Tolumonas auensis DSM 9187: one gene and its partner. The protein of the gene in region 2 binds, or shares a complex with, the protein of the main gene of each other region. Links are inferred from orthologs where the notes say so. Each region holds a gene or a part of one and is shown on either strand. Other genes may lie near its edges.

Region 1 (15,949 bases), 850 kb from region 2 along the record:
GGTCACCGGCTTTGCTGTACCAATAGAGCTGTTGTGGCAGCAGTTTTACCGGGCACACTTCCGCACATTTACTGCAACGAATGCAGTTCATTTCATCGTCACGCGGCGGCAACTCAGCCACACTGGGCGCCAGCAGACAGTTGGTGATTTTGACTACCGGCACATCAGCATGCGGCAGGGTAAAGCCCATCATTGAGCCACCCATGATCACGCGCTGACGCGGCTCCGGGATCAATGAGAACTGAGCCAGTAACCAGCGAACGGAAGAACCTAAACGTACCCAGGCATTACCGGGTTTTTTAAATTGTGTGCCGGTTAATGTAACAACCCGGCGGACCAGCGGTTCATCTTCGATGATGGCTTGCCGGATTGCGTAGGTTGTACCCACATTAACCATGACGACACCCATTGACAGTGAACGACCGCCAGACGGAACTTGTCTTCCCGTCAGGATTTCGATCAGCTGACGAGCACTTCCTGACGGATATTTCGTCGGGATAACACGCACAATCACATCATCAGGCAAGGGGTTGAGCAGAAAAGCAGAAATAGCCTCTGGTTTATTATCTTCAATGGCAATAATGGTAATAGTCGGACGCAGAATATGCTTGATGATCTCAATACCTTCCAGGATCTCTCTTGCATGCTCACGCATCAGACGGTCATCTGCTGTAATGTAAGGCTCACATTCAGCACCGTTGATAATCACAATCTCGGCTTTTTCACGCGCAACACTTAATTTGGCGTAAGTAGGAAAACCGGCACCACCAAGGCCTGCAATACCTGCCTGTCGGATACGCTCAAAGAGTTGAATCGAATCATACTGGTGGAAATCAGGCCACGGCTCACATTCACGCCATTGATCAAGACCATCAGGCTTAATGTGAATACAAGGTTCACTTAATCCGGATGGATGCGCGACGGTGTGCAGCTCAATCGCGGTAATAACTCCGGAAGTGCTGGCATGCACCGGCACTTCCATTGGATGATCACTGGCAGTCAGTTGCTGCCCGGCTAATACACGTTCACCCACTTTAACCAGCAAACGTCCGATTCTGCCGCTATGTTGTTTGATCGGAATAACCAGAAAAGGGGGGATGCCGGCATCGACCAACGGTGTTTCACTTGATTCACGCTTATGCTCATCCGGATGCAGGCCACCATGGAAGTCCCAGATCTTGCCCTTACGGATTTTGCTGATGATATTGATAATACTCATTGCACCATTCTCACCGGAATTGTTTCAACATCCCACTTCCAGCGATCAGGCGTGGCGGGTAATTCAATCATTTCAATACAATTAGTCGGGCAGGGGTCGACGCATAAATCACAACCGGTGCATTCACTGCGTAAAATGGTATGCATCAGTTTGGGCGCACCAATAATGGCATCGACAGGACAAGCCTGAATGCATTTGGTACAGCCGATACAGAGATTCTCGTGAATAAATGCCACTCGTTTTGGCGGCGCCATCAGCAATTCATTATCATCCGATGGCGGTTCAACCCCCATTAGATCGGCAATATTCTGAATAGTCTGCGCACCACCCGGAACACATTTATTGATACTGTCACCATTGGCAATCGCCTCTGCATAAGGGCGACATCCCGGATAGCCACATTGACCACATTGTGTTTGCGGTAATAAAGCATCCAGCTGATCCACAATCGGATCGGATTCCACTTTAAAGTGGATCGCAGCAAAGCCCAGCAGCAACCCGAAAATGAGTGCCAGTGCAGCAAAGATAAGAATAATCAGTAAGATATGGTTCATATATTAGAGCTTAATCAGGCCGGTAAAACCAAGAAATGCCAGTGACATCAGTCCGGCGGTAACCATCCCAATTGCAATACCCTGAAACGGCGCGGGGACATCTGCGGCGGCCAGTCGTTCACGTAAACTGGCAAACAGAATCAACACCAGCATAAAGCCTAAACCACCGCCAAAACCATAAACCACGCTCTGCATGAAATTATGCTGCATGGTGATATTCAGAAGAGCCAGGCCAAGCACAATACAGTTGGTGGTGATTAATGGCAGGTAGATCCCCAAAATACGATAGAGATCCGGGGCACTTTTATGGATCACCATTTCAGTAAACTGAACAACGACAGCGATAACCAAAATAAAAGCCAGTGTACTGAGAGATTCTGCAGCAAGCGGTACCAGCAAATAATGCTGCACCAGATATGCGAAAGCGGATGTCAGAGTCAGCACGAATGTGGTTGCCAGACCCATACCTACGGCAGGCTCAATTTTTTTGGATACCCCCATAAACGGGCATAATCCTAAAAACTTAACCAGAACAAAATTGTTAACCAGAACCGTACTAATTAAAAGTAACAGGTATTCCAACATGATACATACCTCAGCTTGCAAGCGCCGCATATTATCTTCGTATGTACGAAGCTTAACAACCGTTAAACCGAAGGGTTTCTGGATATTAGTATACCGAACGGCTAGACTTTGCTCTCTTTAGCCCCATATCCAGGAGGTAATTTTGGGCGTCCTTCCAATGCTGGCACTTACTATTGCCATGCTGCTTTGGTCCAGTGCATTTATCTCGTTAAAATATCTGCTGGATTTCTTTCATCCCACGCAGATTGTTTTCATCCGTATGCTGATTGCCAGCGGCTGTTTTTTATTCTTCGGCCGGAAACTTTTACAATTTCGTTATCAGGCCGGCGATTGGCGCTGGCTGGTGATCATGGGAATTGCGGAACCCTGTCTCTACTTTTTATTTGAGACTTCTGCACTACAATATACAACCGCCGGGCAGGCGGGCGTTATTACAGCAACATTACCGCTTCTGGCCTCGATCGCCGCATTCCTTGTATTGAAAGAACGGATCGGAAAACCACAAATTCTCGGCTTTGTTATCGCAATTCTGGGGTGTACCGCATTGAGTATGGCAGGTCAGAGTGATGAACAAGCCAGTAATCCATTATTGGGTAATTCATTAGAGTTTATGGCGATGTTGTGTGGTGCGGTTTATTCAATTTCAATCCGCAGACTATCATCCCGCTATTCCGTTCTGGTATTAACGGCATTTCAGGCTTTTGTCGGTAGTCTTTTTTTCGGACCGTTAGCATTACAGCATGCAATGCCGGCCGATGTTTCTCTGCTCCAGTGGGGAAGCCTGATCTATCTGGCAACAATAGTAACCATCGGTGCTTACTGGCTGTATAACTGGGCAATCAGTAAAGTAGCAGTATCACTGGCCACTGCTTACATTAATCTGATCCCGGTGTTTACTTTATTACTGGCATTCTGGCTATTGAATGAGCGGTTAAACTTCTGGCAGTGTGTCGCGTGTGGTGCTGTGTTTATCGGGGTTGTGATCAGTCAGTTGCCGGAAAAAGTGGCCGTGACAGCAAGAGAACAGGTTCCGGAGAGTCTTTAATGCGGGATAGCACACGAGGGGAAGGAAATCCCCCCGTGCTTTCAGCCATTATTCGAAATGAGATAATGCCCGGGCGAAATCCATCACTTCTACTTCCGCACCGCTCAGTGTTTCATCCCATTCCACACCAATCAGTACACCGTCAGCATGCAACTCGTTAACCCACTCATCATAAAACTCATCCAGAGGGATGGCTGCCGGTTCATAATCTTTCCATTCATCACAGCACAACAGTTTCGCGGCACGTTCAGATGACCACAAAGGCATTACATCGACCGCATCGTCATCAGAGGAGTCGCAAACCACCCATTCATCTTCAACCTGCAGCCCCCACAAAACACCGCTGTCTTTCACTTCAGTGATAAATTTTTCCGGAATATGCAGTTCAGTATGGTCGGTCATTTTTAAGTTCCAAATTCAGTGGATGATAACGATTGTGTATTGTAGCGGAAAATTCAGCTTTCTGTATTTTGACTCTTCTTCATAAGCTCTCTGTGAGTCATGAACATCCGGAAATCAAATTCCAGCTGGTGGTAAGAGGGTTCCATATACTCGCATAACTGATAAAACGCTTTATCGTGCTGTGTTTCTTTCAGGTGCGCCAGTTCATGAACCGCAATCATGCGCAAGAATTCCGGCGATGCTTCCCGGAACACGCTGGCAATGATGATGTCATGCTTTCGTTTGATCTTGTTACCCTGTAACTGGGCCTTGCGCACATTCAGCCCCAGGGCATGATGTACTATCGATAACTTGCTGTCATAGCGAACCTTGCTGATAGCGGACACATTCCGCATATAACGGTTTTTCAGCTCAGTCACATAATCAAATAACGCCGAGTCGCTCTGTATCGTGTGTTTTTCCGGATAGCGCTTTTCCAACCAGGTGCCCAACTGCTGCTTTTGGATCAGCTGCCGTACCTGCTGCTGTAGTTGCTCCGGATAACCACTGAGATACATTAAATCAGACATGATGATTTACTCTCCGGACGGCGCTTTTTTAGCCCAGGGAGAACTTTTCGTTATCACATACAGTTCTTCGACTTTAGCCCGGGCCCATGGTGTCCGTCGCAGGAATTTAAGACTGGATTTAATACTCGGCTCGTTTTGGAAACAGTTGATATCAATACGCTGGCCTAATACATCCCAACCGTAATGTTCAACCAGTTCCGTAACGATGCGCTCCAGTGTTACGCCATGCAGCGGATCTTTGGATTGAAATTGAGTCATATACGAGATTTTCTACCGAATAAAATCAGGCCGACAGATTAGGAGATGAATACTGAAATAGCAAATCAGCAGCAATAGAAATAGCGATTTAATTGTGTGATTATGATCACCATTTCACATCTATCATAATTATCATGGAATTAGAGCTTTCAACCCTGATCTTGCTGGCCATCTGCGGCGTTGCTGCTGGCTTTATCGATTCAATTGCTGGTGGCGGTGGTTTATTAACGGTGCCGGCATTGCTGAGTGTGGGCATTTCACCTGCACAAGCGTTGGCTACCAATAAACTACAAAGCAGCTTTGGCAGTTTTTCTGCCACGTTCTATTTCTTGCGCCGTGGTTACATCGATCTGAAACTGATCAGAAATGGCATCTTTTTTACCTTTATCGGCAGTGCACTAGGTACCTTGCTGGTTCAGCAGATTGACCCTTCGGCATTAAAACAAGCCATTCCTTTCATGCTGATAGGCTTTGCGCTGTATTTCATCTTTTCCCCCCGCATTGGTGAAGAAGATCGCCAGCAACGGATCAATTTTTCTCTGTTTTCTTTATTAGTTGGGTTAGGTGTCGGGTTTTATGATGGCTTCTTTGGTCCCGGCACCGGCTCATTCTTTGCTATCGCATTTGTTGCTCTCGCAGGGTTTAATCTTTCCAAGGCAACCGCGTATAGCAAATTGCTTAATTTCACCTCGAACATTGCTTCACTCATTTTCTTTATGCTGGGTGGAAAAATTCTCTGGCAAGTGGGCATCATTATGGGTGTAGGGCAGTTTATCGGTGCCCGTCTTGGTTCAAAAATGGTGGTGAGTAAGGGGAGTAAGATTATTCGTCCCTTACTGGTGACGATGTCTTTGATTATGTCGGCCAGACTGCTTTGGCAACATTATGCTGGTTAATTGTTAGTCATCATTTTGTCATCTGTTACGGGCACTCTCTATTAGGTAACCAAGGAGAGTGCCTATGAAATTACGTCGTAAAAAGATTCGCCAGCGCCATATGTGGTTTAGTTTGTGGCAGTACGAATTATCGCCAGTGAACCAACCGAACTTGATGCCTGTCAAGGTCAGCGAAAGATAATTAAGGTTGTTCTTGCAGAACAGAAGGCGGCTTTGCTATCAGTCAGTTATATTTAAAAATAAACGCTGGTAATGCCTTATGTTTCTGGAACAAATCGATATAACGGGATTCCGTGGTATCTCCAGGCTATCTGTCAGGTTAGGACAGACTACCGCGTTGATCGGGGAAAATGCCTGGGGTAAGAGCAGTCTGCTGCGGGCGCTCTGGAGTCTCATGGGGCATGATGCATTACCCTATCAATTTGTTGCGGAAGATTTTTACCGCGCCGCCTGTGATGGTGCCAATGAGCAGGAACTTACCATTTGTCTGACATTCCGTGAGCATCGTCCGGGTATCAGTCAGCATTCACATCGTCTTAACCGCTTATCCGCGGTATGGACCCATCATCATCTGGATATGTTTCACCGTATCCATTACATCGCTAAAGCCCGTCTGCATGCTGATGGTGTTACCTCTGAACACTATTTCGAAGATGCGCATGGTACCAGGGTACTGGGCGATAACAGTGATGAACTGGTTCGTCTGTTAAGTTCAATGAATCCGGTATTGCGTTTGCGTGATTCTCGCTCAATCAGTGGTTTATCCGGGCCAACAACGGACACTGACGAGTTCGTAGAAGATATATCAGACCTTTTGCAGGACTGTACACCTGAGCGGCAGCAGCACATAACCGAAGGGGTTCATGCGGCAGAGTATCTGCTGGATCGTTATTTCATGAACGTGCCGCATCGCACCAAGCGCAGTCAGCGCGATATTATCAATCAGCCAGGTGTGCTCCACGGATTAACCGATTGGCATGACTTGTTGCGGAATATGGATAATGACACCATGCAACAAATGCTGTCACGTATCGGCCATGCACTGCTGGCAGCCCATTCCGGACGGGAGCTGGAAAGTGAGGCCCGACCTATCTATATTCTGGAAGATCCGGAAAGCCGCTTACACCCGACAATGATGTCGATTGCCTGGGGGCTGATTCAGCAACTTCCGGGGCAGAAAATTCTGACTACCAACTCTGGTGATCTGTTGGCAACGTTGCCATTAGGTCAGATCCGCCGTCTGGTTCGCATCAATAACACGACCCGCAGTTATCTGATGGATGAAAACAGGTTCTCGGCCGATGACTTACGCAAAATAACCTTTCACGTTCGTATTAACCGCCCTATGTCGCTGTTTGCCCGCTGCTGGTTATTGGTGGAAGGAGAAACCGAGCTGTGGTTGTTATCCGAACTGGCTCTGTTATGCGGCTATCATCTTCCGGGCGAAGGGGTGCGTATTATCGAATATGCACAATGCGGGTATAGTCCATTAATCAAGCTGGCAAACGATCTGGGCATTAACTGGCATATGCTGGCAGATGGTGATGAAGCGGGGGTTCGTTATATTCATGGCGCCAGACGCTTATTAACGGAAGAACATCAGCGCAGTGAGCGTAGTGGTGGTGGTCTGACCCTGTTACCAAACCGAGATATTGAACATTTCCTGTATGCGCATGGGTTTGAAGATGTATATCGCCGTGAAGCCGCGCTCAGGGATATGCGTAATTTGCCGGTTAACAAAATCATCGACCGGGCTGTATCGCGCCGTTCAAAACCGGGCATGGCGCTGGCCGTAATAGAAGAAGCCATGCAGAGAGGGGCAGATAGTGTGCCTGTACTGTTGCAGAAGATGTTTGATCGGGTTGTCGATCTGGCCAGACAGCAGGCATAAAAAAGCCTTCCGGAGAGGAAGGCTTCATTCGGAGCAGATAGCTGATTAAAACAGAATTTTAGTCAGATTATACAGTTCTTCGTTGAACGGACGCTTCATGTTCTCGATACAGTCGATGATGTCGTGGTGTACCAGTTCATTTCTCTGCAGACCGATACAACGACCACCCTGACCTTCGATCAGCAGATCAACGGCGTAGGCACCCATACGGCTGGCCAGGATACGATCACGAGCGGTTGGCGAACCACCACGTTGAATATGACCCAGGATAGTCGCGCGGGTTTCCAGACCGGTATGCAGCTCAATCAGATTTGCCAGCGCGTTAACATCGGTAACGTGTTCACAAATAGTGATGATTGCATGACGTTTGCCGCTTGCAATACCTTCATCGATGTTTGCCAGCAGGTCTTCTTTCTTGAAGCCTTTTTCCGGCACGATAACGAATTCTGCACCACCAGCAACAGCAGCTGCCATTGCCAGGTCGCCACAGTGACGGCCCATAACTTCAACCACAGAAATACGTTTGTGGGAAGTAGAGGTATCACGCAGACGGTCAATCGCTTCCATGACGACGTTCAGTGCGGTATCAAAACCGATAGTGAAATCAGTACCAGCGATATCGTTGTCGATAGTGCCTGGCAGACCGATACATGGGTAACCCATTTCAGTCAGTTTCTTGGCGCCCATGTAAGAACCGTCACCACCGATAACAACCAGTGCTTCGATGCCGTGTTTGTTCAGGTTTGCAATCGCTTCGCGGCGTACACTTTCTTCTTTGAAAGCAGGGAAACGAGCAGAACCCAGCATGGTGCCACCACGGTTAATGATGTCTGAAACGCTACGGCGCTCCAGCTTTTCGATACGGTCACGATGCAGGCCCAGATAGCCGTCGTGAATACCATAAACCTCGATACCTTTGGCCAGCGCAGCACGAATTACAGAACGGATCGCCGCGTTCATACCTGGTGCATCACCACCACTGGTTAAAACACCAATTTTCTTGATCATAGTGTGCCTCTACATATGAAATACAAAAAACAAATTCTTGAGTTACGTACTACACATAGCCTGTATTTATGATTATATCAGCTGTCTCGATAGTCACCCTAGTCCATATCCAGACTGTGTAATACAGAACAAGGCACCCCTTATCGGGATGCCTTGTAAAAAATATTACTTAGCTGCAGCAGCGATGATAGTAGAGAAATCTTCTACTTTCAGAGATGCGCCACCAATCAGACCACCGTCGATGTCAGTCTGAGCCAGCAGTTCAGCAGCGTTTGCAGCGTTCATGGAACCACCGTACAGAACCTGTACTTTAGCAGCAACGGCAGCGTTGAAACCAGCCAGGTAAGCACGGATGTGAGCGTGTACAGTCTGAGCGATTTCAGGAGTAGCAGTTTTACCGGTACCGATAGCCCATACTGGTTCGTAAGCAACAACTGCGTTAGCAAAAGATTCGATACCAGCAACGTCGATAACAGCTTTCAGCTGAGCTTCAACAACAGCATTAGTTTCGTTTGCTTCGAACTGTTCCAGAGTTTCACCAATGCACAGAACAGGGATCAGGCCAGCAGCCTGAATTGCAACGTATTTTGCAGCAACAACAGCGTCAGTTTCTGCGTGCAGAGTACGACGTTCGCTGTGACCAACCAGAGCGTATTTACAGCCGAATTCTTTCAGCATAACCGGAGAGTTTTCACCGGTGAAAGCGCCAGCAGTGTGCAGGTCAGCATCTTGTGAACCGAATTTGATCGCAGAACCGGCAGTCAGCTGTTCAACTTGACCCAGGAAGATAACGGAAGGGCAAACAGCCACTTCAACATTTGCTGCAGCAGCTGCCGGCGCTTTCAGGCCGTTGATCAGCGCTTCAACAGAAGCTTTAGTACCGTTCAGTTTCCAGTTACCCATGATCAGTGGTTGTCTCATTTCGCTGTATCCTCAGAATTGTTGATGGTTATAAGTATTTGCACCGCATTATAGAAGGAGTGACGCCTGACGAATAGACGCCATTTTGTTACTGCCAGTAAATTTTTATTCTTCTTACTTGTTGTTAGCAGAAACTTCACCTTCATGTAACGAAAGCGATTAAAAAGTCGCCGGATAATTAACAAGTCAGTTACGAATGCGATTCCACAGCGTTCCAATCCATTCGTGCAGTGCCATTTCAGAGTACATCAGATAACGACCGGATGGTAAATACCCATATAGTGGAATATCCCCCTGAACCAGGCGTCCGACATACTGAGCCGGTGCCGGAATGACATTTGCTGCGGTATCTCTGAATAAGCTCATAGCGCGAGGCATATGCGATGCCGAGGTTACCAGCGCTGTGGGATGATTACTGATCAGCTGGCTATCCAGCGCAACTTCCTCTTCGGTATCTCTGGCGTTTTCAATCAAGGTCATATCGTTACGGGATATGCCATTCGCTTCGGCCACCCGGGCATACATCTGCGCGCCTGATACCGGATCACCGGCAATGCTGCCGGAGAAAATCATATGTGCCTTTGGATTTAGTCGCTTGATGCGTAATGCTTCCTGTATGCGCGCTGAAGCCGCTTCAGTTAGCTGACTGTTAAGCGGAACCGATGGGTCAGATACATGGCCGTGACCCAGCACAATAATGAAGTCAACGGTTTGTCCTTCCGGGAAAGGAGGATAAAGCTGCTCCAGAGGACGGTTCAAGCCGACACTGACCGGGCGTAGTGAGAAGGTCACCAGTAATAGCGTGGCAACCGAGACCAGCAATTTGCCACTTTTCTGCCAGCGGGTCAGCCATAGCAGTAATAACCCGGTACACAGTAGCAAAGCGCAAAATGGCAGCGGCATCAGAAATAGTCCGAGCCATTTTTTAAGCATAAAAATCATATATTCATCCCGATTTGACGATCAAAATTCCCCGTTTTCACTGCTTGTGACAGAATAGCGGCCTTTTTTATTAGTTACAGCAGAACATTCGTATATGTCGGATCACTCATTTGACGGGCTGTCAGAAAAATTTGCACAGAACATTTATGCCACCAGCAAAGGGAAAATACGTACAGCTGTTGTCTGGCGTGATCTGGAGCAGGGACTGGCACAACTTGGTGATCGGCCACTGAGGATTCTGGATGCCGGTGGTGGTTTTGGGTTTTTTGCCCAGAAACTGGCCGCATTGGGGCACGATGTCACATTATGTGATCTTTCAGCCGATATGCTGGCACTGGCGAAAGAGCAAATCGCGGAAAAGAAACTGACGGACCGTATCAGACTGGTACATTGCTCAATACAGGATCTGCCTGTTCATGTGCATGGTAGTTTCGATCTTGTGTTGTGCCATGCTGTCGTTGAATGGCTGGCGGAACCAAAGCAAACGCTGGCAGGATTGCTGAACTATCTGAAACCGGGCGGGCTGTTTTCATTATTGTTTTATAACCGCGATGCGTTACTGTTTCAGAGTCTGGTGGTCGGCAATTTTGACTATATCCGTGCTGGTCTGGTAAAAAAACGCCAGCAGAAGCTGACACCGACTAACCCGCAAGCACCGGCAGATGTCTATAAATGGCTGGAGGAGTGGGGAATGCCGCTGCTGTGCCGCAGCGGTGTACGGGTGATCCACGATTACATGCGTCACAAAGAAGATCAGCACAAAAAGTTTTCCGATTTACTGGAAATGGAATTACGTTATTGTCAGCAGGAACCGTTTGTCCATCTTGGGCGTTACATGCACCTGCTGGCCAGTAAGCCGTGATTGATAAGAGACTATAATGAACCAACAACTTAGGCCTGAGCGCAGCCTGCCGGAACTGGTGGGTTGGGTGAAACAGGAACAGCTGGAACTTCATCTTGGTAATGAACGACTGGCGTTTTTGATCGCTATTTCCTCAATGGCACGGGATGAGCAAACGCAGGAATTAAGCGAAGCGACACTACACGATGCATTTAGTTATGTAAGTCAGTTATATGGTCTGATGGATGAGACTCTGACAGTACGTGCTAATAACGCGATCAATGAACTGGTCCGGCAACGACTACTCTCTCGCTTTAATACCGATCCGGTAGCGGGCGAAAGTGTATACCGTCTGACCCGGCTCGCTATCGGCATTATTGAGTTTTATCTTGATCAGCAACAGGTCAACAGTGTGAAGCTATCACTGCTGCTGGAACAGGTTGCCGGAGAGCTGGATAAAGCTTATGCCGCAGCGCTGCATGCTACTGACGAATCTGCCTGGGATACCGAAGTCTATCCACGTCTGAAATATTCCGTTGAAGAGATCCTGAGCCGTATCGATCTGACTCAAAGGGCTATGGATGATCAACAAAATCAGGTAAAAGCCGATATTGCTGATCTTTTAAATCAGAACTGGACGCAGGCTATTCACAACTGTGAGAAATTGCTGCGGGAGACCGGGCAAACCTTACGTGAGCTGCAGGATACACTGGATGCCGCCGGGCATAAGTTACAATCCGGTCTGCTGAACATTCAGGAAACCTCCCGTGCTCAGGCTATTTCATCCGTGCTGGTGGAACAGCTGACGTTTGATCTGCAGAGTCGTATTGATGCCATTCTCAGCTGGGGTCAGCAATGTATTGAGCTTTGGGCTCGTTACGACCGGCATGTGCATAAATTTATCCGTAATGCGATTGATATGGATAAAAACCGCGTATTCAGCCAGCGCCTTCGTGAATCTATCCGTGATTTTGATAACCACAACTGGTTGCTGCTGGTGGCACAGGAAAATCGTCTGCTGGAATTGCGGGACGAAACGCTGGTGCTGCATAACGATGAGATCACCGGTGATTTACCTGCCATGCTGGAGTTTCAGGAAATTCAGGTACTGGATGAAAAACTTTCAGACCACATCGGCGTTTATCTTTCTGATTTCCAGGTACATGGGAAACCGCTCGATATGGCAGACATCCTGAAGGATTATCTGCAGCAATATCCTGAATATCAGCATTTTGATGTTGCACGTATGCTGGTGGATCAGGCGGTACGTCTTGGTTACTCAGCCGCTGAACTGGGCGGAGTACGTCATCCTAAGTGGAAACCTATTAACAATTCAGGCGCCAAGGTGCAGGCTCATGTCATTGATCAATACTGAACTTCCTATTGCTCTGCGTCTGGCGCAGGCAATCGCTAACCCATTATTTCCTAAACTGGATACTGCTTTACGTAGTGGCAAGCATATCAGTGCTGATGATCTGGATAGTCATTCCTATCTGCTGGATTACCACGATGAGCTTGAGACTTTTTACAATCGCTATCAGGTTGAATTAATCAAGGCACCTGAAGGCTTCTTCTATCTGCGACCACGCTCGACCTCTGAAATCAGTACTTCCGTATTATCAGAACTCGATATGCTGGTGGGTAAAGTACTCTGCTATCTCTATCTGAGCCCGGAACGACTGGCTAATGAGGGCATATTCTCACTGCAGGATCTGCAGGAAGAGATCGTGTCACTGGCGGATGAACGTCAGTTGCTGCGTATGGTAAACCAGCGTAGTGGTGGTACCGATTTAGATAAGAAAAAATTACAGGAACGGATTCGTACCTCTATGCGCCGCCTGCGTCGTCTGGGAATGGTGACAGCACTGGGTACCGGCGACAAATTCCGGGTTAATGAAGCGGTCTTCCGTTTTGCGGCTGATGTTCGCACCGATGAAGATCCGCGGGCAGTACAACTGCGCATGATCCGTGAAGGTGAAGCAATTTTACATGATGATGAATTACCAACCCGTGAAACCGTATGGGATTCACTGGATGAAGCAGAAGAAGACGAAGAGCAATTGGGGCTGGATATATGATCACGCGCGGTAAGTTTCTCTCTTTCACCATGATCAACTGGAATGGCTTTTTTGCCCGTACCTTTGAGCTGGATCAGATGGTGACGACATTGTCCGGCGGTAACGGGGCCGGTAAATCAACCAGTATGGCCGCGCTGATTACGGCATTGATTCCTGATCAGACCCTGCTGCATTTCCGTAATACCACTGAAGCGGGAAGTTCCTCTGCCAGTCGTGATCGCGGCTTATATGGCAAATTGCAGCGTGGTCATTGCTATTCGATGATCGATGTCCGTAACTCGAAAGGGCAACGTCTGTGGTTCGGCGTGCATTTAGAACAGGTCGCTAACCGTGATAACAAAGTAAATATCACACCATTCTGCATGCTGGATGTACCTGATTCGTTGCAACCAACCGATTTCCTGCTGGAAAAGCTGGATGGCGACAAGGCAAAAGTACGTCCGTTCAATGAATTGCGTAAACAGGCAGCTGAACTGGGCGCTATCCGTTTTGTTAAGTTCAATTCGGTGACCGATTATCACAACGTGATGTTTGAGTACGGCGTCACAGCGAAGAAGCTGCGTGATCAGCGTGATCGCTCCAGATTCTACCGACTGATCGAAGCATCACTGTATGGTGGTATCTCATCATCTATCAGTCGTTCATTGCGTGAATACCTGCTGCCGGAAAACTCCGGTGTGCGTAAGGCATTCCAGGATATGGAAGCTGCGATTCATGAAAATCGCCGTACATTGGATGCGATTAAAGAAACACAGGCTCAGCGTGATTTATTCCGCCATCTGATCACCGAAACCACAAACTATGTGGCTGCCGACTATGTGCGTAATCAGAGCGAGAAAAACCGTCTGTCAGAACTGGCGCTGCATGGCCGTAAGCAACTGCAGGATAAGCAACGTCTGATCCGTGAAGAACGGCAGCGTGCCATTTATCTTGCCGAAGAAGCTGAGCAGATGACTGCGCGTGAAAAACATCTGACGGAAGATTTGGAGCTAGCAGCCGAGCACCTTGCTAAGGTCATGGCGGCAACCGGACTGACGAATAAAATTGTTCAGTACCGCGAAGATGTTGAAGATCTGACTCTGAAGGCCGAAGAACAATCAGCCATTACGACAGAACTCGCTGAAGAAAAAACCGAGCTGGAAATCCGTAAAGGGCAAAGCGAAGATGAAGCTGACAGCCTGAAAAGCCAGTTGGCTGATTACCAGCAGGCTCTGGATGTACAGCAAACCCGGGCGATCCAGTACCGTCAGGCAGTCAACGCGCTGGAACAGGCACAAAAGCTGTGTGACCTGCCAGATCTGACTCCTGACAATGTTGTTGGTTTCCAACAGACACTGCGTGATCAGGAACAACAGGCTACTGATCAGGTATTGTCATTGCAGCAACGGTTGCGACTGGCGAAAGCAGCGGCAGATCAGTATGAAAAAGCGTTTATTGCCTTACAGCAAATCACCGGACCTGTTTCCCGTGAGCAGGCATGGGAACAGGCTCAGAGCGTGATTGAACAGGCCCGGAGCTATCGGGCTGCGCTGGCTCGTCGTCAGCAGGCGGAACGGGCTCTGCAGGATATCCGTCGCGATCTGGAACAGCAAAATGCGCTGATTGCCATTCAGGAACAACTGTTACGCCAGCTGGAAAGCCAGGGCACTAAATATGACCTGACTGATAACGAGCAGCTTGGTGAGCTAGCGGCTGCATTGACAGAACAACAGGATGATCTGCAGCAGCAGTTGGAGCGTGATCAGCAGGATCGCATCCGCGTTCATCATCAGCTGGATGCAACCCGCCAGCAGATCGAACAACTGCGCAAAAAAGCACCCGCCTGGCTGGTGGCCCATGAAAAGCTGGAAAAACTGCAGGAAATGACTGGCGAGACGCTGGATTCTCCGGTCGCCATTAGTCAGTTACTGCAGCGTACACTGGAACAGGAACGTGGCCTGGAACAGGAAAAACGCCAGTTACAGCAGCAGAAAGAATCCTTGGAGCAGCAACTCCGTAACCTGCAGCAATTTGCCGGTAACGAAGATCCGCAGATGGTGCGTATCTGTGAACAACTGGGCGGTGTATTGCTGACCGATGTTTATGACGATATTTCTCTTGAAGATGCGCCGTACTATTCCGCGTTATTTGGTCCTGCCCGCAGTGCCATCGTCGTGGTGGATCTGGAAGGGGCGATCACGCATCTCAATACACTGAGTGATTTGCCGGAAGATATCTATCTGATCCAGGGTAACCCTGATTCATTTGATGAAAACCTGCATGATGCCAGCGAATTTGATAAAGCGGTTCTGGTGCGTACCAGTCAGCGTGAGGTCCGCTATTCCCGTCATCCGGAAGTACCGGTATTCGGTCGTGCTGCACGGGAGCAACGCATTGAGCTGCTATCTGCGCAGCGTGATGAAATAGTTGAAGCTTATGCCAAATCTGCTTTCGAGCAGCAGAAGCAGAATCGCCTGTATCACCATTTAAGCCAGTTCATGACCGAACACCTGCATGTGGCTTTTGAGGCTGATCCGGAAGCGGCACTGGCTGTTTTACAAACTGAAATTCGTCAGGCAGAGAATAATCTGCAGCAACAGCAGCAGAATGAACATCAATATCGCCAGCGTCTGACCGCATTACAGCAGCAACAGCAATTGGTTGCCCGTCTGCAGTCTCAGTTCAGTCTGTTGTTTGATACGTCATTGAATGAGCGGTTGGTGCAGGCTGAGGCAGAATCTGAATCCTGTCATCAGGCACA
Region 2 (16,055 bases):
ATTCACTGGAATTAAAAGCTTTTTCCGGGGAAGAGATTTCTCTGGAAGTTCACTGCTCCAAGGGAACCTATATTCGTTCTTTGATCGATGATTTAGGTGAACTGTTAGGTTGCGGTGCGCATGTTATCCAGTTGCGTCGTACTCAGGTAGCCTGCTACCCGAACGACAAAATGCTGAATCTTGAAAAATTGAACGAGATCCTGGATGAATGCCGGGAACAAGGTGTTCCACCTCGTGAACGACTCGATCAATACTTGTTGCCGATGGACAGCGCTGTTTACAGCTTACCGGAAGTCAATATGCCGCCAGTACTGGCCGCTTATGTGACACAGGGACAAGCGGTAATGGTGCCTCATGCTCCAATAGAAGGGTTTGTCCGTATGACGGTAGGCCCGGAAGCCGAATTTATCGGCGTTGGTGAGATCGACGATGACGGTAAAGTTGCGCCACGTCGTTTAGTCCGCATCGGTGGCGATATGCCAGATGCAGAGGAACAAGCTGAGTAGCTTGTCTGTGATTACAGCTGTGCTAGAATGCGCAGCTTCTCTGTGGGCTGAATTAGTGATCGGCTCACAGTCCATTAAACTCAGGAGTACACTATGTCACTAAATGCTGAAACTAAAGCCAAGATCGTTGCTGATTTCTCTCGCGGTACCAATGACACTGGCTCGCCAGAAGTTCAGGTTGCCCTGCTGACTGCTCAGATCAACCATCTGCAAGGCCACTTCTCAGTACATTCTAAAGATCACCACGGCCGTCGTGGTCTGCTGCGTATGGTTTCTCAGCGTCGTAAACTGCTGGATTACCTGAAACGCAAAGATGATGCGCGTTACAAAGATCTGATCTCTAAACTGGGTCTGCGTCGCTAATTCATACTTAGTGATTACTAATAAAAGGAGGCTTTTGCCTCCTTTTGTTTTTTCGTGACAGAAATGACAATTCCGCCAGAATTATATCTGAAGTCGATCTATCCCTAATTACCTATTGTGCTCGCCTTCAGCTATAATAAGCGCGCATTTTGAGCGACGAAATTAATAAAAGGAAATTCACGTGAATCCTATTGTAAAAACCTTCCCATATGGCCAGCACACTGTAACGATTGAAACAGGTGTTATGGCTCGTCAGGCAACTGCAGCTGTTATGGTCAGCATGGATGATACTGCAGTATTAGTAACTGTTGTTGGTAAAAAAGAAGCTGTTGAAGGTCGCGATTTTTTCCCGCTGACTGTTAACTATCAAGAGCGTACCTACGCAGCAGGCCGTATTCCGGGTGGTTTTTTCAAACGCGAAGGTCGCCCAAGCGAAGGTGAAACACTGACTGCCCGTCTGATTGACCGTCCTATTCGTCCTCTGTTCCCGGAAGGCTTCCTGAATGAAGTTCAGGTTGTGGCCACTGTTATGTCAGTAAATCCGGCGGTATCTCCGGATATCGTAGCGATGATCGGTACTTCTGCTGCGCTGGCTATTTCTGGTATCCCATTCAATGGTCCAATTGGTGCTGCCCGCGTTGGTTATATCAATGATCAATACATTCTGAACCCATCTGTTGTTGAGTTGCAGGAAAGCAAGCTGGATCTGGTTGTTGCTGGTACTGCAGCTGCCGTTCTGATGGTTGAGTCTGAAGCTGCTATCCTGCCGGAAGAAGTGATGCTCGGCGCGGTGGTTTATGGTCACGACCAACTGCAAACTGTTATCAAAGCAGTCAATGAATTTGCTGCTGAAGTTGGCACAAAACCTTGGAATTGGGTTGCGCCAGCAGCAAACGTAACACTGAAAGCAAAAATTGCTGAGCTGGCTGTTGCTGCAATTGGTGAAGCTTACCGTATTACTGAAAAAGCAGTGCGTTATGACGCGATTTCCGCATTGAAACAACGCATTGTTGCTGAAATTGTTGCTGCTGATGAAACTCAGGATGCAGGCGAAGTTGCTGATCTGTTCCATGAACTGGAAAGCGATGTTGTTCGTGGTCGTATTCTGCGTGGTGAACCGCGTATCGATGGCCGTGATCCACAAATGATCCGTGCTCTGAGCGTGGGTACCGGTGTTCTGCCACGTGTTCATGGTTCTGCACTGTTTACCCGTGGTGAAACACAGGCTCTGGTAGCTTGTACTCTGGGTACCGAACGTGATGCGCAAACCATTGATGAAATCACTGGTGAACGTACCGACCGTTTCATGCTGCATTACAACTTCCCACCATACTGTGTGGGTGAAACCGGCATGATGGGTTCACCTAAACGTCGGGAAATCGGTCATGGCCGTTTAGCTCGTCGTGGTGTGTCTGCTGTTATCCCTTCACAGGCTGAGTTCCCTTATGTTGTTCGTGTGGTTTCTGAAATCACCGAATCTAACGGTTCTTCTTCCATGGCTTCTGTGTGTGGTACTTCTCTGGCTCTGATGGATGCGGGTGTACCAATCAAAGCATCTGTGGCCGGTATCGCAATGGGTCTGGTAAAAGAAGGCGACAGCTTTGTTGTTCTGTCTGACATTCTGGGTGATGAAGATCATCTGGGCGACATGGACTTTAAAGTAGCTGGTACTTCTGAAGGTGTTACTGCATTGCAGATGGACATCAAAATTGAAGGTATCACTAAAGAAATCATGCAGATCGCACTGAAACAGGCTCGTGATGCGCGTTTGCACATCCTGACTGTAATGGACAAAGCGATCGGTGTTGCACGTGATGATATCTCTGATTTCGCACCTCGCATTCACACCATCAAAATCAATCCAGAGAAGATCAAAGACGTGATCGGTAAAGGCGGTTCTGTGATCCGTGCTCTGACTGAAGAAACCGGCACCACTATCGAGCTGGAAGATGATGGTACAGTGAAGATTGCTGCGGTAAGCGGTGAAGCTGCTCAGGAAGCGATCCGTCGCATTCAGGCGCTGACTGCTGACGTTGAAATCGGTCGTATCTACGAAGGTAAAGTAACTCGTCTGGCTGAATTCGGTGCGTTTGTGAACATTCTGCCAGGTAAAGATGGTCTGGTTCATATTTCACAAATCACTGATGAACGTGTGAAAGATGTTTCCGACTACCTGAAGGTAGGCGACATGGTTCGCACTAAAGTACTGGAAGTAGACCGTCAGGGCCGTATCCGTCTGTCTATCAAAGAAGCCAAACGTGATGAACTGCCTGCTGCTGAATCAGTAGCTGAATCTGCACCAGCACAGGAAGCTGTGGTTGAACAGGTTCCGATGACAGAATAAGCATCACTATTTATTGTTGCTCATAATAATCAGGACGCTTTTAGCGTCCTGATTTTTTTGTCTGTCAGAGTTGATTGAATTCGTTATCAGGCGATCCCTTCAATAATTGTTGGGATCGCCTGATAAGATGATTAAAGCTGATTCGTTGCAAACGAAGTCAGTATTTGCTCGACCAGTGAGAAACGGGTTTTGGCATCAGCGCTGGGCAGATTAAATCGCAGACGGGCCGGACCATCCATGCGGTACAGTCGTGGCTGACTCTGTATCAGGCCAACGATGAACACTGGATTGATCTTTGTTTCCTGACTGAAATCAATAAAGCCACCACGATCACCAATTTCGATACGTTTAAGACCTAATGGTTTCGCCAGTAAGCGGAAACGTGAAATCTGGATCAGATTTTGAGCTGACTGAGGTAACAGACCAAAACGGTCGATCAGCTCGATTTTCAATTCATCAATCTCTTCCTGGGTATTACAGCTGGCAATGCGCTTGTAGATGGACAAACGCATGTTTACGTCCGGAATATAGTCATCCGGCAGTAAGGCCGGAACCCGTAGTTCGATATCCGTATGATCAGAAAGCAGCTGATCCAGAGACGGTTCTTTGCCTTCCTTCAATGAATTGACTGCCTGCTCCAGCATTTCCATATAGAGGGTAAAGCCGATAGATTCGATCTGTCCGCTTTGTTCATCGCCTAGCAGTTCTCCTGCGCCACGGATCTCAAGATCGTGTGTTGCCAGCACAAAGCCAGCACCCAGATCTTCCAGTGACTCGATTGCTTCGAGACGTTTTACCGCATCTTTGGTCATCTGTTTAGGATGCGGCGTTAACAAGTAGGCATAAGCCTGATGGTGTGATCGACCGACACGGCCCCGGAGCTGATGTAACTGAGCCAAACCTAAATTATCAGCGCGATCCATGATGATGGTATTCGCACTGGGTACGTCGATGCCGGTTTCAATGATGGTTGTGCAAACCAGCAGGTTATAACGCTGATGATAAAAATCGGTCATGACCCGCTCCAGATCCCGTTCGCGCATTTGTCCATGGGCAATCGCAATCCGGGCTTCAGGTATCAATTCGCTGAGCAGTGCCGCAGTCTGGTCAATAGTTTCAACATTGTTATGCAGGTAGTAGACCTGACCACCACGTTTCAGTTCACGCAGGATAGCTTCGCGAACAACCGCTTTATCGTACTGGCGGACAAATGTTTTGATTGCGAGTCGCTTAGCCGGAGGTGTTGCTATTACTGACAGGTCGCGCATACCGGACAACGCCATGTTCAGCGTGCGCGGAATTGGTGTTGCGGTCAGGGTCAGAATATCCACATCGGCCCGCAATGCTTTGATTTTTTCTTTCTGACGGACACCGAAGCGGTGTTCTTCATCTACTACCAGTAGACCGAGATCCTTGAAACGAATATCCTCGGACAGCAGTTTATGTGTGCCGATAATGATATCGATTTTGCCTTCTGCCAGTGCTTCCATCGCGGCTTTCTGCTCTTTGGCACTTTTGAAACGACTCATCACCTCGATATTGACCGGCCAGTTGGCAAACCGATCGCGGAAGTTTTCGTAATGTTGTTGTGCCAGCAAGGTGGTAGGTACCAGCACGGCAACCTGCTTACCGGCATGGACGGCAACAAAGGTTGCCCGCATGGCCACTTCGGTTTTTCCGAAGCCGACGTCGCCACAAACCAGGCGATCCATGGCTTTAGCCTGACACATATCACCCAGCACTGAGTTAATGGCATTCAGCTGATCCGGTGTTTCCTCAAATGGGAAACCGGCTGCAAATTTACTGTAGGCCTGTTTGTCATGCCTGAATGCAAGCCCCGGTCTGGCCGCTCGTTTGGCATAGACATCAAGCAGTTCTGCTGCGACATCCCGGATTTTCTCAACGGCTTTTTTCCGGGCTTTCAGCCATGTTTCACCGCCTAATTTATGCAGGGGCGGGTTTTCACTGCCACTGTACCGGCTGATCAAATGCAAAGAGGTGACCGGGACATATAGTTTGTCGGCGCCGGCATATTCCAGTGTCAGATATTCAGCGGCAATACCGCCAGCATCTATGGTTTGCAGCCCGAGATAACGGCCAACCCCGTGATCAAGATGGACGACCGGTTGACCAATCGTTAATTCGGCCAGATTTCGTACGATAGCTTCGCTGTTGGTACTGGATTTTTTATCACGCCGACGGCGTTGTACAACTTTCTGCCCAAACAGTTCATTTTCACAGACCAGTGCGATACCCGCATCCGGCAGGATAAAACCATGTTCCAGCGGACTAACAATAATGGCATGCTGAGCAGTACCGCTGGCGAACTCATCGAATGAGTTCAGGATCGGCAATTTGAGTTGCAGTGGAGCCAGCAGCTCAAGTAAGGCTTCGCGGCGGCCTTCTGATTCCACCGAGAATAATATCCGGCCACCGAACAGGCTTAAAAAGCGTTGCAGTGCTTCCAGTGGTTCCTGTTGTTTCGCTTCTATTGTTAATTCTGGTAACGCATTGACCGGTAAATTAACCCGCCCGGCTTTTTCTTCTGCCGGTAATGTCTGGCAGTGAATTTGTGTCCGTTCTTTCAGAATGCCAAACAGCTGATCCACCGGCAAATAAAGCGTCGCGGGTGGTAGCAGCGGACGGCTTAAGTCATAACGGCGATCTTCATAGCGTTGCTGCACATCCAGCCAGAATTGTTCACTGGCCTGCTGAATATCGCCAACAGTCAGAATCAGACTGGAAGAGGGGAGATAGTCCAGCAGTGTAGCGGTCTGCTCAAAAAACAGCGGCAGATAGTATTCAATTCCTGCAGGCCATAATCCTTTACTGACCTGCTGGTAGACTGAGTCAGGTGCACGACTGGCGTCAAACAGTTCACGGAAACGCTGACGGAAGCCATCGATCGCATGTTTATCGGTAGGGAATTCGTGAGCGGGTAACAGGCGAACTTCTTTGACTGGATCATGTGAGCGCTGAGTATCCGGATCAAAGGCACGGATGGTATCAACTTCATCATCAAAGAAATCAATACGGTAAGGCTGCGATGAGCCCATAGGGAACAGGTCGAGCAGGGAGCCTCGGGCTGCGTATTCCCCATGCTCCAGTACCTGCTCGACGGCATTGTAGCCGGCATGTTCAAGCCGCTGCCGCAGATTGTGTAAATCGAGTTTATCACCGGGTTTGACCAGCAGACTGTAACCGTCAATGAAACCGGCAGGTGCTGTCCGGAGCATCAGTGTCGCTACCGGCAGGATCAGCAGACCTTGTTTCATCCTAGGAAGATGATAAAGGGTTTCTATACGCTGAGAGATAATATCCTGATGTGGTGAGAAGGTATCGTAAGGCAATGTTTCCCAGTCAGGAAACAACCGTACCGGAATGTTGTTCTCTTTGAGCAGAAAGCTGATCTCCTGCTCCAGATATAAGGCAGTTGGTGTGTCATTCACAACCAGCACTACCGGGTGATTTTGCGTTGTTACCAGCTCAGCAATCGCCAGAGAAAGACTGCTGCCATTTAATTGTCCGAAGGTAAGACGCTGATTCGCTTTTGCGTTCAGAGAAAAAGTAAAGTAATTGGTCATCAGTCAGATTCAGGTTAGTTAATGTTTTATTTTTGCCGGGTCACACGGATCGACAAACAGTGCAACACACTAAAATATTGCTCGCTCAAGGAGAACCTCTTGTTGAGCGGATGTCTTACCTTTATTATCCGCTAACTCTTGGATTGCGCAACGCTTGGAAACAGCGTGAAATCACTCATTTTTCAACCTATCAGTCTGGCGATTGGCCTGCGGTATGCCGGTGCCAGAGGTGATAATCGATTCGCTTCTTTTATCTCCATATTTTCAACCTTTGGTATTGCGATCGGTGTCATGGCGCTGATCGTGGTTAGTTCGGTCATGAATGGTTTTGAAGCACAGCTGAAAGACCGCATTTTAGGGGTTGTTCCGCATGGTGTGATCACGACCGCATCAGGTCAGTTACCTGAATGGCAGCAATATCAGCAGATTGTGACTAAGTTACCCCATGTGCAGGCGGCAGCTCCTTTTATTACCACCGAAGGGATGGTGCAAAGTCCGGGGAGTCTGGCACCGATCGCATTGCAGGGTGTGAATCCACAGAATTATCCGCAGCAGGATCTGTTGCGCCAGACGCTGGGTGATACGGCTCTGGAGCGTCTGGTTCCCGGCAAATTTAATATTATTCTGGGTGGGGCTCTGGCACAGAAGCTAGGGGTTCTGCCGGGCGATAAAGTGCGGGTGCTGGTCAGCGAAGGCAGCCGTTTTACCCCGATGGGTCGAGTACCATCGCAGCGGTTATTTAATGTTGTGGCTTTGTTTGATGTCGGTTCTCCGGTTGATGATCAGATTGCATTGATTCATCTGGATGATGCCCGTCGCTTACTACGCTATCCCGCAGAAAATGTTACCGGCTGGCGAGTATGGCTGGATGATGCTTTCCAGACGGAAGATATTGCCCAAACATCGCTGCCGTCTTCACTGATATTTCAGGACTGGCGCAAGGAACGGGGAGAGTTGTTCCGGGCTGTTGCTATGGAAAAAAACATCATGAGCATGATGCTGGTGCTGATCATTCTGGTGGCTACTTTCAATATTCTTTCTTCTCTGGTGATGGTGGTGCTGGATAAACAAGGGGAAGTAGCGATCCTGCGGACCATGGGAATGCAAAGTAAAACCGTGATGAAGATCTTCATGGTTCAGGGGATCTGGAGCGGTGTGCTGGGCGGGGTATTCGGTGCATTCGGCGGGGTTATTCTTACCCATTATCTGAACCCGGTATTACGGGTTCTCGGGCTTAATTTATATATGGATGCCGGCGGAAGCGGATTACCGGTAGAAATGCAGGTATCGCAGGTGTTGCTGATTGCATCCGGAGCATTACTGATGAGTTTTATGGCGACGCTTTATCCTGCCTATCGTGCAGCTCATATTCGTCCGGCGGAGGCGTTACGTTATGAATAATATCCTGTTGCATTGTCAGGATCTGGTGAAGATTTATCACGAAGGCGCTGTAGAGACACCGGTATTACGGGGGATTAATCTGTCAGTACTGCAAAAAGAGATGCTGGCGATAGTCGGGAGTTCCGGTTCCGGGAAAAGTACGTTGCTGCATCTTCTGGGGGCACTGGATACACCGACTCTGGGGACGGTGTTTTTTGATCAGCAGGATATTTATCAGTGGACCAGTCAGCAGCAGGCACAGTTCCGTAACCGGCAATTAGGTTTTGTCTATCAGTTTCATCACTTGCTGGGAGAATTCACCGCACTGGAAAATGCGGCGATGCCTTTGCTGATTGGCGGTATGGCAGTAAAACAAGCGACACAGAAGGCTGCTGAGATGCTGGAACGGGTCGGCTTGTCGCATCGTGTTGAACATCGTCCGGCGGAATTATCCGGTGGTGAACGGCAGCGTGTGGCCATTGCCCGTGCGTTGGTTAATCAGCCCCGGCTGGTATTGGCCGATGAACCAACAGGTAATCTGGATCATAAAAGTGCCACTGCGATTTATGAACTGATGTGTCAGTTAAACCGTGAGTTAGGCACTGCGTTTGTCGTCGTTACGCACGATCGTGAGCTGGCCGGTAAATTACACCGTCAGGTTCATATGGTGGATGGTGCATTGCTGGGAGGCGAATGATGTTTCAGCCTTTTGCGCTTTTTCTTGGGTTACGTTACAGCCGGACCCGGCGCAGCAGCCGTTTTGTCAGTTTCATTTCTGCGTCCTCGATCATCGGTATTGCCCTGGGGGTAATGGCATTGATCCTCGGGCTTTCAGCCATGAATGGTTTTGAGCGGGAGCTGCGTCAGCGTGTACTGGCAGTGATCCCGCATGCTGAAGTTGAGATGGTATCCGGTGGTTTCAGTGACTGGCAGTCTGCTTCAGCGCTGTTAAAGAAACAACCGGGTATCACTGCTGTGGCACCGCTGATTTCGCTTAATGGCATGCTGGAAGCGGGTGGAAAAATGAAAGCGGCTCAGTTGCGGGCCGTCTTACCAGCCGAAGAGAAACAGATTTCTCAGGCTGCGGAATACATGACCGGAAGTGGTCTGGATGCTTTACTTCCGGGCGAGAATGGCGTCATTCTGGGACAACAGATCGCTGACAAGCTGGGCGTGAAAATCGGTGATAGTGTCACCATGCAGGTGCCGGATAAACAGGCTCAGTCCGCGTTTTCAGCACCGATGCAACGTCAGTTTACGGTGGTTGGTTTGCTGAAACTTGGCGGGCAACTGGATGGATTTCTGGGATATATCCATCTGCAGGATGCGCAGGCTATGCTGGGCTGGCAGGATGAAGTCCAGGGATTGAGCATAGAAGTAAATGATGTGCTGTCTGCGCACACCATTGCTTATCAGGCCGCCAATCAGTTGCCATACCGTATGTATCTGCGTAGCTGGATGACCTCTCAGGGATATCTGTATCAGGATATCCAGATGGTACGTACAGTTATGTACGTTGTGTTATTGATGGTCGTTGCTGTTGCCTGCTTTAACATTGTTTCAACGCTGGTTATGGCGGTGAATGAAAAACGCGGTGATATAGCCATCCTGAAAACCATGGGAGCCAGCGACTGGCAAATCCGTCTGGTGTTTATGACGCAGGGAATGGTGAATGGCCTGGTTGGTGCGGGAAGTGGCGCTTTGCTGGGATGTATTCTGGCGCAGTATCTGTCATCCATTATTCATGGTGTAGAACGGGTGACGGGATATCAGTTCCTGAATCCGGAAATTTATTTTATCGATTTCCTGCCATCAGAATTACATCTTCTGGATGTGGCTGTTGTCACCACCGCTGCTGTCCTGATGAGCCTGCTGGCCACATTATATCCGGCATGGCGGGCCAGTCAGTTGTTACCGGCGCGAGAACTGGGGCGTTAATTCCACAGATATAAAAAACCAGCATCAGAATGCTGGTTTTTTATATTCACATTTTTTTACTGCGTTTGTGACGCAAATAAAGAATCGCCAGTATCAATACTCCGAGACCAAGCAGTGAATAAATACCGGTTTGTCCCCGGCTGATCATATGCAGTAACCAATCTCTGTTATAAGCACCATAGTCACCGATGTATACCCAGACAGGAACAGAAATACTGGCCGCCAGACCATCCATGATCAGGAATCGCCATATGGAGATCCGACGACTCATACCGGCAACGATAAAGATGGGCGAGCGTAAACCCGGTAAGAATCGGGCAACAAATAAAACCCAGTTACCGTATTTCACAAATTTTTCCTGCACCTGAGCAAACCGGTGCGGTGTAACGATGCGTCTGATTGGCGCAAAAGCCAGTATTCGCTGACCGAAGGTATGGCCTAAAGTAAACATGATGCCATCACCGATCAGAACACCCGCCATACATACAGCAAACATGGTATGTACATCAGCATAGCCTAAACCGGCAATAATCCCGCCTGCGACCAGCGTAATGTCTTCCGGAATCGGTAAACCAAAGCCGCATAACAAAAGCATAACGAAAACAGCTAAATAGCCATAATCAGAAAAAATGGAAATCAGAATGTCCATCGTATTGTCTTTTTCACCCCATTCCTGCCCGGTAGTCTCATGGTTATGTTATTCATCGCTCAGAGACAACACATAAAACTACAACAACATAATGTTGGCCGATTATGACACTCATTCGTTCATGCGTGTGTAAATCAGCGGTAGTTTTCTCCGGTTTATGTGAATCAGACGGCCTCATTCCATCTGTTTGTCTTTTTTTTATACAGAGATTCCGGTGCCAACGTCAAAAACAACAGCTGTTGACTGGTAACTCTTAACGGGAGAATAGGACAACAACTAAACAGATAAGATATAAATAGTGGAACAATTGCTGCTTGGAATGGCTCTGAGCATAGCCAGTTCTCTGCTCTGGCCTGATTTGCCTTCCAACGGATGGGGATGGATTATTCTGATATCCGGGTTAATCGTCGTTTTCCGTTATCGTTTTGCCGGTGCGGTATTACTCGGGCTGAGCTGGGCAATACTCTTTTTCAACCATGAGCTGAGCTGGCTGAAAGAGCAGCATATTTCACTCCCGGCACAGCATGAGTTAAATGTGACTGTTTCGGCTGTGTATCGAAAATCAGATCGCCAGCAACTACTGGTTTCAGTGCAAAGTATCAATCGTCAATCTTACTGGCCTGAGCCAGCCATCAGACTCACGCTTTCCGATAAAAAGACATTCCTGAAACGTGGCGACAAATTACATATTCGGGCTCGCCTGAAAATACCGCACGGACTTGGCAATCCGGCCGGATTCAACGCTGAGCGCTGGCTGCTCGGACAGGGAGTGACGGCAACCGGGAGTATTAGCAGCTTTAAACTTCTTTATCAGGCGGATAGCAGCTGGCGGGACAACTGGCTGATGAAGTCCCGTCAGCTGATGCAGAAGTTTCGTCAGCCGGAATTACTGATGGCATTGATTTATGGTGAACAGCAGGACGTAGACAAAGCGGACTGGCAAACGCTGCGGGATACCGGTCTTATCCATCTGATCGCTATCTCCGGTATGCATATCGGGCTGATTGCCTGGATTGGTATGGCGTTATCCCGCTTACTACTGCAGCGCTGGAGTGAAAAACTGCCAGGTTTACACTGGCTGGTCGGGATAGCTTTTGCTTTGTTATATAGTGCATTAGCTGATTTTTCTGCTCCCACTGTCAGGGCGTTGTGCATGTTGATTATCTGGATTGCGTTACGGCTCTGGCAACGGGAATGGTCCGGGATCCGGATCTGGTTGTTTGCTTTGGCTATCATGCTGGTAATTGAACCCTGGTCGGTATTTTCTGCCGGATTCTGGTTATCGTTCATCGCTGTCGGGATTCTGGGCGTTGCCGGATTTTTGTGGCGCAAACCCTCTTTATGGCAAATACAGTGGTTAATGACGCTGTTGCTGGTGCCAGTCCAGTTGGTGTTATTTGATGGTCTCAGTATCAGCAGTGTTCTGGTTAACTTACCTGCCGGCCCGTGGTTTACCTTTTCGATTGTGCCGGTAGCACTCATTTCCGGGCTGTTAGTGCCGATTTTCCCATCACTGGCATACATCGGATTCTGGTTGTGTGATCTTCAGCTGGACTGGCTGATGTCCGCGCTGGAATGGATCCAGACATGGGGTTCCGGCTGGATGGCAATTTCTTTTCGTCAGCAACTGCTGTTGTTCTGGGCGCTGGCGGGGTGGTTCATCTGGCGTTTCTCGCCGGTTGTCATGAAAAGGGAATTTGGCTTACTGCTATTAGCCGGGTGCGGTTTGCTGTTTGCGGGCTGTCAGTCTGAGCCGGACTGGCGGGTGGATATGCTGGATGTGGGGCAGGGATTATCCGTATTAATCAGTCAGGATGAGCGGGCTTTGTTATTTGATACCGGAGATGCTTATCAGGGAGGATATAACATGGCCGATGCCGCGATCTTCCCGATGCTGGAATACCGGGGGATCAAGCAACTGGATTATTTGATCGTTAGTCACCGCGATAAAGATCACTCGGCTAACTGGCAACGGATCGCCGGAAAGTATCCGCAAGCCCGCATTGTTTCTTCTTCTGCGCTGACAGTTGATACGTTGATCTGTCAGCGTGGACAGCAATGGCAATGGGGAAAATTACAAGTGATGGTATTATCCCCCCGATCCTCTTCCGGTGGTGATGTGAATGAAGATTCCTGCGTGTTGCGAATCAGCGATAACCAGCACAGTCTGCTGTTAACCGGTGATGCTGAACGGAAAGCGGAAGCGGAGCTTATTCGTCTGCCCCGGCAGTTATTGCAGAGTCAGATCCTGTCATCGCCGCATCACGGCAGTAAATCCTCTTCTACGCCGGATTTTATTGCTGCGGTAGCGCCGGATTATGTTGTTCATAGTGCCGGATATCAGAATCGCTGGCACCATCCTCATCCTGTCGTTTTATCTCGTTATTCGCAGTCGCAACAATGGATAACAGCTGTTGATGGTCTGGTCAGCTTTGAATTTAGTCAAAATAATACAGATATACGCCCTTTTCGTCGTTTGCAGCCCTGGTATAGGCAGATGGATGCTTGGTTAGTGGGCGATCAACCGCTAAAATGACGGGTCATTTTGCAGCAAGGTTTAAATAATTCATGTCGAACGAAGTACGCGATGCAGCGCAGAAATCCAGCTGGCCGATCCTTAAACGCCTATTGGGTTACACTGTAGGTCGTCGGAAGGGATTAGCGATAGCAGCTATCGGGATGGCGGGTTATGCGGCTGTTGATACTTACATGATATCGCTGATCAAACCGCTGCTGGATGATGGATTAAGCGGCAAAGACCCCTCAGCCATGTTGTGGCTGCCTTTTATGATCATGGGATTAGTCGCATTACGCGGTGTCTGTAACTTTACATCAGACTATTTCATGGCATGGGTTGGTAATACTGTTGTTATGCGGTTACAGCGTACCGTTTTTTCCCATTTAATGGGAATGCCGCTTTCGTTTTTTGACAAACATAATACGGGCACCCTTTTATCCAAGGTGACTTATGATGCCTCTCAGGTTTCATCTGCTGCCAGTTCAACCCTGATTTCACTCATTCGTGAGGGATGTACAGTTATTGGTTTACTGGTACTGATGTTTTACTACTCATGGCAATTATCGGTCATCTTTTTTGTCATCGGTCCCATTGTTGCGTTTCTGATTTCTGTAATCAGTAAACGGTTCCGGAAACTGAGTAAACAGTTGCAACACGCCATGGGCAATATCACCACTTCGACTGAGCAGATGCTGAGAGGCCATAAAGAAGTGCTGATGTTCGGTGGTCAGGAAATCGAAGCCAGCCGCTTTGATAAAGTGAGCAACGCGGTGCGTCAGCAGAATATGAAAATGGTTGTTGCTGATGCCGTCGGTTCCCCGATTGTTCAGTTTATTGCATCAACAGCATTAGCTCTGGTGCTGTATTTGGCTACATATCCCGAAATCAGTCAGCAATTGACGGCCGGTTCTTTTGCCGCTGTTATTTCAGCGCTCTTCGGATTGATGAAACCGCTGAAAAGTCTGACTCAGGTTAACGTGCAGTTCCAGAAAGGTATTGCAGCTTGTCAGAGTTTATTTGATGTCATTGATCTGCCATTGGAGGAAGATAATGGTCAGCTCGAACTGAAGCAGGCAGCCGGAAAAATTGAATTCAGAAATGTGACATTTACCTATCCGACTAAAGATGTACCGGCATTACGGGAAGTCAATTTCACCATTGAGCCGGGAAAAACAATCGCACTGGTTGGTCGTTCCGGTTCAGGCAAGAGCACCATTGCCAGTTTGCTCACCCGTTTTTACGACATTCAGGAAGGTAAAATTCTGCTGGATGGACATGATATCCGTGATTACCGTTTGCGTGACTTACGTCGTCAATTTGCGCTGGTTTCGCAAAATGTGCATTTATTTAATGATACTGTTGCAAACAACATCGCTTATGCGGCGGAAGAAAATTTTACTCGTGAACAAATCATTCAGGCTGCCAAACTGGCGAATGCCGATGAATTTATCGTTAAGATGCCGCAAGGCTATGACACTGTGATAGGTGAGAACGGTGCGACCTTATCCGGTGGTCAGCGTCAGCGTTTGGCAATAGCCCGTGCATTATTACGTGATATGCCGGTGTTGTTGCTGGATGAAGCAACATCCGCGCTGGATACAGAATCAGAGCGCCGTATTCAGGCCGCCCTGGAGTCACTGACTAAAAACCGTACAACACTTGTTATCGCGCATCGTCTTTCTACTATCGAGAATGCAGATGAAATTCTGGTGGTAGATGACGGCCAGATTGTTGAGCGCGGTACCCATGAGCAATTGCTGAAAATAGGTGGTGCTTATGCCTTACTTCGTCGTACCCAAATGGGCGCGCAAACCGCATGATTGAAAAACTCTGGTACCAACGTAGCTGGTTGAACTGGTTGTTTGCGCCCTTCGCAGCTTTGTTTGCGTTACTGACCACGATGCGTCGTTACGCGTACCGGGCTGGTATTTTCTCCAGTTACCGGGCTCCGGTACCCGTTATTGTGGTCGGCAACATTACTGTCGGCGGTAATGGCAAAACACCAATGGTGTTATGGCTGGTGGAGCTGCTGACTAAAGCCGGATATAAGCCAGGTGTGGTCAGCCGGGGATATGGTGGCAAAGCACCGCATTATCCTTACCTGTTACATCCTGAAACGACAGCTGCGGAAGCGGGAGATGAGCCTGTGCTGATTTATCAGCGCTGTGGCTGCCCGGTCGCGGTTGCGCCGAAGCGGGCGAAAGCTGTGCAATTGCTGGTGGAGCAATGCGGGGTGGATGTCATCATCTGCGATGATGGTTTACAGCATTATGCTTTACAGCGTGATATTGAATTTGTGGTAATGGATGGCGAGCGCCGACTGGGTAATGGCTGGTTAATGCCGATGGGGCCATTACGGGAAACAGCTTCGCGTCTGCGGCAGGTGATGGCGGTGGTTTGTAATGGTGGACAGGCCAGACCAGATGAGATCCAGATGTCATTGCAGCCGGCCCCATTACGTAATGTGCGGACCAATCATACTGCTGTGGTATCCGGTGCTGTTGATGCGATGGCGGGTATCGGATATCCGCCACGATTCTTTAATAGCTTGCTGAAGCAGGGCTACGCAGTGAATCAGCAGGTTGCTTATGCTGATCACCAGGCGTTTAATGCTGCCGAATTACACCAGCGTTTCGCACAACGTCCGCTGATTATGACGGAAAAAGATGCCGTTAAGTGCCGGGATTTTGCTCTGGATAACTGGTGGTATTTACCCGTTACTGCTCAGTTACCGGAAAAATTTGCCACCAGATTACTTGCTCAACTGAAGGAA

The links.
Region 1: pnp (region 2) and pfkA share a complex: the UniProt entries of both Bacillus subtilis proteins name them as parts of the possible RNA degradosome complex. The link is inferred for Tolumonas auensis DSM 9187 from one-to-one orthologs.

What each region holds. Positions count from the first base shown.
Region 1 is NC_012691.1:1,600,487-1,616,435, forward strand. What follows is about bases 6,447-9,250. They hold pfkA (6-phosphofructokinase), read right to left. Parts: upstream 8,428-9,250; coding sequence 7,465-8,427; downstream 6,447-7,464. Other genes in these bases: TOLA_RS07425 (DUF2813 domain-containing protein), read left to right, coding at 6,447-7,419; tpiA (triose-phosphate isomerase), read right to left, coding at 8,593-9,250. In the rest of the region: electron transport complex subunit RsxC, read right to left, coding at 1-1,219; electron transport complex subunit RsxB, read right to left, coding at 1,216-1,773; electron transport complex subunit RsxA, read right to left, coding at 1,777-2,358; TOLA_RS07400 (DMT family transporter), read left to right, coding at 2,501-3,403; TOLA_RS07405 (DUF2750 domain-containing protein), read right to left, coding at 3,452-3,805; TOLA_RS07410 (YgjP-like metallopeptidase domain-containing protein), read right to left, coding at 3,859-4,374; TOLA_RS07415 (VF530 family protein), read right to left, coding at 4,381-4,632; TOLA_RS07420 (TSUP family transporter), read left to right, coding at 4,767-5,528; more of TOLA_RS07425, read left to right, coding at 5,788-6,446; more of tpiA, read right to left, coding at 9,251-9,348; envelope biogenesis factor ElyC, read right to left, coding at 9,535-10,290; TOLA_RS07445 (methyltransferase domain-containing protein), read left to right, coding at 10,385-11,152; chromosome partition protein MukF, read left to right, coding at 11,169-12,506; chromosome partition protein MukE, read left to right, coding at 12,487-13,209; chromosome partition protein MukB, read left to right, coding at 13,206-15,949. UniProt on the Bacillus subtilis protein: Catalyzes the phosphorylation of D-fructose 6-phosphate to fructose 1,6-bisphosphate by ATP, the first committing step of glycolysis.
Region 2 is NC_012691.1:2,446,453-2,462,507, reverse strand. Bases 722-3,631 are described here. They hold pnp (polyribonucleotide nucleotidyltransferase), read left to right. Parts: upstream 722-1,050; coding sequence 1,051-3,213; downstream 3,214-3,631. Other genes in these bases: mfd (transcription-repair coupling factor), read right to left, coding at 3,345-3,631; rpsO (30S ribosomal protein S15), read left to right, coding at 722-869. Outside these bases: tRNA pseudouridine(55) synthase TruB, read left to right, coding at 1-506; more of rpsO, read left to right, coding at 600-721; more of mfd, read right to left, coding at 3,632-6,797; TOLA_RS11370 (lipoprotein-releasing ABC transporter permease subunit), read left to right, coding at 6,963-8,198; lipoprotein-releasing ABC transporter ATP-binding protein LolD, read left to right, coding at 8,191-8,874; lipoprotein-releasing ABC transporter permease subunit LolE, read left to right, coding at 8,874-10,115; TOLA_RS11355 (DedA family protein), read right to left, coding at 10,162-10,764; TOLA_RS11350 (DNA internalization-related competence protein ComEC/Rec2), read left to right, coding at 11,063-13,300; lipid A ABC transporter ATP-binding protein/permease MsbA, read left to right, coding at 13,333-15,102; lpxK (tetraacyldisaccharide 4'-kinase), read left to right, coding at 15,099-16,055. UniProt on the Bacillus subtilis protein: Involved in mRNA degradation. Catalyzes the phosphorolysis of single-stranded polyribonucleotides processively in the 3'- to 5'-direction. Necessary for competence development in Bacillus subtilis.